DNA from 2 places in the Duganella sp. S19_KUP01_CR8 genome. Region 2 is predicted to be linked to the other one. Evidence: predicted binding sites of a transcription regulator. Region 2 holds the regulator's gene; the other holds the start of a gene.
The links. The regulator FliA, encoded in region 2, starts transcription of late flagellar genes. The targets are predictions, from matches to a motif close to CTAAAGTTTNNNNNNNNNNNGCCGNTA.
Positions count from the first base shown of each region.

Region 1: fliD (flagellar filament capping protein FliD) is a predicted target of FliA. The motif match lies at 1,994-2,020, and genes of this name have one in related genera.

Region 1 is NZ_JAQQPR010000050.1:19,496-22,904, reverse strand. Features, by position in the region: gene fliD (flagellar filament capping protein FliD) at 1-1,958, opposite strand, end outside; gene V6M89_RS29310 (flagellar protein FlaG) at 2,216-2,599, opposite strand; gene V6M89_RS29305 (flagellin N-terminal helical domain-containing protein) at 2,690-3,409, opposite strand, start outside.
Region 2 is NZ_JAQQPR010000008.1:26,779-30,187, reverse strand. Features, by position in the region: gene flhF (flagellar biosynthesis protein FlhF) at 1-431, shown strand, start outside; gene V6M89_RS10010 (MinD/ParA family ATP-binding protein) at 424-1,221, shown strand; gene V6M89_RS10005 (RNA polymerase sigma factor FliA) at 1,264-1,995, shown strand; gene V6M89_RS10000 (flagellar motor protein) at 1,977-2,723, shown strand; gene motD (flagellar motor protein MotD) at 2,725-3,409, shown strand, end outside.

The DNA of each region.
Region 1 (3,409 bases), on a different contig from region 2:
ACGGTGGTGCCTTGCAGCGTACCCTGGGTGGCCAGCTGGGTGATGTTGATCGCATAATCGCCGGCCTTGGTGTTGGTGCCGGAACTGGAAAACTTGACCTCTGGATCGGAGCCGTGGCCCACTGCCGCGAACAGGCCGGCGATGTCGTTGAAGTTGTTGGTGACGGCCTTTTGCAACTTGGCGTTGTCCAAGGTCAGCGAACCGTCTTTCTGGAACGAGATGCCGATCTGCGACAGGTTGGTCAGGCTGGTGCCTTGCAGGCCGGCGATGGAGGTGCCGAGCTGGCGCCGGATCGATGCCTGCAGGTTGCGCAAGGTGGTGTCGCCCAGCAGCGGGCCGCCGGTCTTGGTGTCGGGATCATACGCGCCCAATTGCTTGATCTGGTTGTTCAAGTCGTTGTAGGCCTTGACAAAGCCGCTGACCGAGGTGCTGAGCGAGCCGCTGTCTTTGCTCACCGACAGCGTCGAGCTGCCGACCTTGAGGGCGCTGATGTTCACGCCGGTGACCGCGCCGCTGATGCTGGTGCTGGAGCTGGTGACGGCGATGCCGTTGACGGTGGCCAGCGTGTCGGCCGCCGAGGTCTTCTGGCTCAGGCTCTGCACCCCGCCCGGGTCGTAGCCCAGCAGCGAGACCAGGTCCGGGTCGGGCGGGTTGCCGCCCGATCCGGACAGGGTGATCTTCATGGTCGAGCTGACGCCGGTGGCGGTCGAGGTCAGGATCAGGTGGTTGGGCGTGGCGCTGGCGCCGGTGGCGCCATCCGAAACGATGCTGGCGGTGACGCCGAAGTTGCCCTTGTTGATCGCCGCCATGATGCCCTGCAGCGTGTTGTTGCTGCTGTCGATGACGACGTTGCCGCTGGTGCGGGTCGAGTCGGCGGCGAAGCTGGCGCCCAGGTAGGCGCCGCCGACGCCGGCGGTCAGGCCGGCGCCGGCCGGATTGGTGCCGCCGACGCTGATCGGGCTGCCGTCGGCCGAGATCAGCGAGATCGAGCCGACGGCCGTGGTGCTGGAGCCGATATTGGCGGCGCCGCTGTTGCCGATGCCGCCGGTGACGCTGCCCGTGACCGCTTCGGCGACGGCGATGTTGCTGCCGTCCTGATTGTGAAATTGCAGGTCGCCGCCGACCGCGGTGCCGCTGACGGTGATGTTGGCGTCGGCCAGCGCGCGCCCCACGGCCGAGTTGGGGGCCAGCGCGGCATCGAGCGCGGCGGCGGTGACCCCGCCGCCGCCGGCCGTGCCGGCCGCCTGGGCGGCGATTTCGACGCCGCCGACCTTGAGCGAATAGCTGCCGCCGCCGCTGGTGTCGACATCGCCGAAACTGGAGGCGCCGGCGGCGCCGAACAGCGTGGCGCTGGTGACGGTGGCCGCGGCCTTGGCCGAGACGCCGGTGGTGGTGCTTTTGGCGTTGATGGCGTCGGCCAGCAGGCGCGCGCTGCGGGTGGTGCCGTCGCTGGCGATGACGGTGTTGTTGATGCTCAGCGAGCCCGGCGTCAGGCCGCCGCTCGACAGGCTGGCGCCCAGCTGGGCGCCGGTCAGGCCGAAGCTGCCGCCGCTGACGGTGCCGAGCGAGAAGTTGATGGTGGTCTTGGCGCCCAGGCCGATGGCGGCGGTGGTGGTCTTGTAGCCGCCCGAGGCCAGCGTTTGCGCCTGCGCCAGCTGGTTGATGTTGACCCGATAGGTGCCCGGCTGCGCGGTGCTGCCGGCGGTCGCGGTCATCACGGAGGGGTCGCTGGGCGTGCTCACCAGCGTCTGGAAGCTCGACACCGAGGTCAGTCCGGCCAGCGCTCCGCTGAAGCTGCCCAGCGCGCCGGACAGATTGCCGAACGCCGACACCTGCGCCAGATAGCTGGCCGACTTCTTGTCGAAATCGGCCAGCGGCGCGGATTCGACCGCCATCAGCTTGCTGACGATGGAGTCGACCGGAATGCCAGAGCCGATGCCCGGTGTAGAGATGCCCACGATGTGCTCCTAAGTAAAGCAATAATATAAGACAATATCGGCAGAATCAAACCGGACTTGAGAGGGGAGAATACCTGCCAGTTCAGGCAAAGCTGAAAAAACGGGCAGCGGGGGCGGGGCAGCAGGGCGTAGTGGAGCGGCGATGCGGCTGCGTCACGGGCGCGGCCCGTCAGATCCTGTGCAACACGACAAGCTGGCGTTCCCTGAATCAGGATGCCATGGATGAGGAAAAAGCGGCGCGCGCGAGCGCGGCCGCTTCAGGCGGTTTGCTGGATCAGCAAGCCGGAGGTGCCGGAGTTCGATTCCAGCGATTTGGCGATTTCCAGCGCTTCGGGCGAGGGAATCTGGCGCAACACTTCCTTGGTGGTCTGGTCGACCACCTTGACCACGGTGCGCTTGGTGTCGCTGTCGACCGAGAATTCCAGTCCCTGCGACTTGGCCTGCGCCGACTTGTTCAGCTGCGACACGGCCTGGTGGACCTGATCCAGCGTCGGCACGTTGGCCGGGCCCTTGACGGCGGAGGCGGTCTCGACAGGCGTGGCCGGCGCGCGCGCGGACTGTGCGCTGGCGTCGCCGACGGCGGCGGCCGGACGGTCTACGGGGCGGGCCTGCGAGGCCGAGCCGATGGTATCGATAGTCATGATGCTTCCTTTGTGAAAAATCCCCGGCTGAATAAATCAACCGGGGAACCTAGTCAGAGCGACCTTACCGCGTCAACTCCTACCCGGATTTTAGCCACGCAGCAGGGACAACACGCCGTTCGGCAGCGAGTTAGCCTGGGCCAAGATGGCGGTACCAGCTTGTTGCAGGATCTGGCCGCGAGTCAGGTTGGCCGTTTCCGCCGCGAAGTCGGTATCTTGAATCCGGCTACGCGAAGCGGACAAGTTCTCCGTCGTCGTGTTCAGGTTCGAGATGGTCGAAGCGAAACGGTTCTGGATCGCACCCAGTGCCGCGCGGTTGCTGTTGATCTGGTTCAGCGCCGAGTCGATGGTTTTCAGGGCCTTGTTGGCGCCGTCCACGCTCGACACGTCGACCTTGGCCACCGATTGCAGGTCCGAACCGGTGGAACCGTTGACGATGGTGGTGGTCGGCGCGGCCGAAGCGATCGAGAAACCGCTGTCGGACGAAAAGTTCAGCTTGCCGCCAATGGTGATGGCGCTGTCTTTCGCCGGGCCGGCCTGATCGAAGGCTTTGACGGCGGCGGTGCTGCCCACGGCCGGCTGGTCGGTGCCGCGGACCAGGGTGGTCGCCTTGGCCAACAGATCGTCGCTGGCGGCGTTGGTGTTGTTGATTTCGATGTCGGCGCCGGACGAGCTCGTCAGTTGCAATTCCTTGACACCACTGGTGGTGTTGGTCTTGATGGCGGCCGAGATGCCGGTGGTGCCGCTCTGCGCGTTGATGGCCTGGGCCACTGCCGACAGATCGCCGCCTTTGACCTTGGCCGAAATCGT
Region 2 (3,409 bases):
TCGACACGGTCGGCGTCAGCCAGCGCGACCAGATGGTCACCGAACAGGTGTCGATGCTGCAAGGCGCCGGTTCCGACGTCAAGCGCCTGCTGTGTCTGAACGCCACGGCCACCCAGGAAACCCTGAACGAAGTGGTGCGCGCCTATCAGGGCAGCGGCCTGGCCGGCTGCATCATGACCAAGCTGGACGAAGCGGCCGCCATCGGCAACGTGCTGGACGTGGTGATCCGCCAAAAACTCAATCTGTTCTACGTGTCGAACGGCCAACGCGTGCCGGAAGACCTGCACCTGGCCGATCCGGCCTACCTGATCGACCGCGCTTTCAAATTGAAACGCGATGTCGTCAACACCCAATACCTGGACGCCGAACTGCCTCTGCTGATGAGCAACGGCCAGCACGAGCAAGCAATGCGCGAGGTGCACCTTGGCTAATTTCGATTTCGACCAGGCGGAGGGACTGCGCCGCATGCTGGCGGGGCCCAAGCCCCGCATCGTCACCTTCCTGTCGGCCACGCCGCAGGACGACAAGGGCGCCATGCTGGTCAACCTGGGCGCCTCGCTGGCGCGCGCCGGCAACGACGTGCTGCTGGTGGACGCCTGCGCCAGCGCCCACGGCGTGGCCTCGCGCCTGGGCGTGGACGGCGGCGCCAGCCTGCTGGACGTGGCGCGCCAGGAGTGCGCGCTGAATCAGGTGATCCACCAGGTGCCGCAAGGCTTTGCTGTGGCGTCGATGACACGCGGCGTGGCGCGCAGCGGCCCGGACGAGACGCGCCGCCTGGCCAAGGCCTTCGACGTGCTGGCCAAGCAGACCGGCATCGTCATCGTCGACGGCGAATTCGACGGCGTGGCCTTCCCGGTGCCGGTCATGGCCAGCTCGGAAATCGTGGTGCAGGTATCGAATAGCGCTACCTCGATCAAGGCCGCGTACAGTATGATCAAGCGCCTGAACCAGGAGCTGGGTCGCCGGCCGTTTGGAATTCTGGTCACCGGGGCTTCCGAATCGGAAGCAAAGGTGGTATACGATAATATGGCACAGGCAGCTAGCCGATACCTGGCGGTGAATCTCGTTTCGATGGGGTCGGTGCCGGCGGATGAATACCTGCAACGCGCGGCACGCTTGGGGCGTGCGGTGGTCGATGCGTTTCCGCTGGCCGGGGCTTCGGTCGCGTTTCGTCAACTGGCGGGGCGCTTCGCGCTGGCCGGCTCGCCATCTTTCCGTTAAGGGAGCATCACAATTTTAGCGCTTAACCAATAATAAACGGCTATGTACACGGTCAAAGGGAAAGTGGACAAGGATTCTTTACTGACGGAGCACATGCCGTTGGTGAAGCGCTTGGCCCACCACATGAAGGCGAAACTGCCGCCCAGCGTCGAAGTCGACGATCTGGTGCAAGCCGGAATGATCGGCCTGCTCGACGCCATCAGCCGTTACGAGGACACCCATGGCGCCCAGTTCGAAACCTACGCCGTGCTGCGCATCCGCGGCGCCATGCTGGACGAGCTGCGCAACAGCGACTGGCTGCCGCGCTCGATGCGCCAGAACATGCGCAAGATCGAAACCGCGATGAGCACGCTGCAACAGCGCCTCGGCCATCCGCCGACCGAGTCGGAAGTGGCCAAGATGCTCAAGCTGTCGCTGGCCGACTATCAGGAAATGCTGTCCGACGGCGGCGGCCACCAGCTGGTGTACTACGAAGATTTTCACGACGACGACGGCAACGACAGCTTCCTCGACCGTTACTGCTCGGACGAGGAGAGCGATCCGCTGCGCTCGCTGCTGGACGGCGACTTCCGCCAGGCCGTGATCGACGCCATCGACGCGCTGCCGCCGCGCGAAAAGATCCTGATGGGGCTGTACTACGAAGAGGAGCTCAACTTGAAAGAAATCGGCGCCGTGATGGGCGTATCGGAATCGCGCGTATCGCAGCTGCATACGCAGGCCGTGGCGCGTCTGCGCGCCTCACTTCGGGAGCGGTCTTGGACTGGGCCAGCGTAGCCGGGGTGCTGCTGGCGCTGGCCGGCATCGTCATCGGCCAGACGCTCGAGGGTGGAAAATTATCCTCGCTGCTGCAACCGGCCGCGTTTGCGATCGTCGTGGTCGGCACTTTCGGCGCGGTGCTGTTGCAGACCAAGTTCCAGACCTTCGTGCGCGGCCTGCGCATGCTGCGCCTGGTGTTCGCGCCGCCGGCCGACACCCGCGTGCTGCTGGCGCGCGACATCAACGCCTGGAACCTGGCGGCGCGCCGCGACGGCCTGCTGTCGCTGGAGCGCTACATGCTCGCCTCCAAGGACAAGTTCAACACCAAGGGCCTGCGCCTGATCGTCGACGGCATCAACCCCGACAAGCTGCGCCAGATCCTCGACACCGAAATCACCGCCTACGAAACCGAGGAACGCCAGGCGGTGCGCATCTGGGAATCGGCGGCCGGCTATTCGCCCACCATCGGCATCCTGGGCGCGGTGCTGGGCCTGATCCACGTGATGGAAAACCTCACCGATCCCAGCAAGCTCGGTTCCGGCATCGCCGTGGCCTTCGTGTCGACGATCTACGGCGTCGGCCTGGCCAACCTGTTCTTCTACCCGATCGCCAACAAGCTCAAGGCCATCGTCACGCAGGCGGTGCACCAGCAGGAAATCGCCGCCGCCGTGTTCTACGACATCGCCACCGGCGACCACACGCGCGTCATCGACGAACGCATCGCCACGCTGATGCGGGAACACTGACATGCAGAACCGGCGCGCCCGCAGGAAGTTCGACGACGAACCGGAGAACCACGAGCGTTGGCTGATCTCCTACGCCGACTTCATCACGCTGCTGTTCGCCTTCTTCGTGGTGATGTACGCGATCTCGGTGGTCAATATCGGCCGCTACAAGGTGCTGTCGGTGGCGCTGGGCGACGCCTTCGGCGGCGCCGGCTCGGCCAAGCCGGTCAACACCGAAGTGCCCAACCTGCCGATACCCAATCCCAACCTGCGGCGCCACGCCGAATTGCTGCGCAAGGAAAAAACCCAGATGACCAAGCTGGCGCAGGACTTGTTGTCCACGCTGGCGCCCCTGGTCAAGGAGGGCAAGGTGCGGGTCACGCAAAACAGCCGCGGCGTCAGCGTCGAGATCAATGCCTCGGTGCTGTTCGATCCGGGCGAGGCGCGCCTGACCAACGAATCGACCGAAGCGCTGCGCGCCGTCGCCGGCCTGCTGAAAAACGACGATCACAAGGTGCAGGTCGAAGGCCACACCGACAACCAGCCGATCCGCAACACGCTGTTCCCGTCCAACTGGGAATTGTCGGCGGTGCGCGCCAGCAGCGTGGTGCGGCTATTCATCGACGCCGGCGTGACGCCGGAACGCCTGACGGCGGTCGGCTTCAGCTCGAACGTGCCGGTGGCGCCGAACGACAACCCGATCGGCC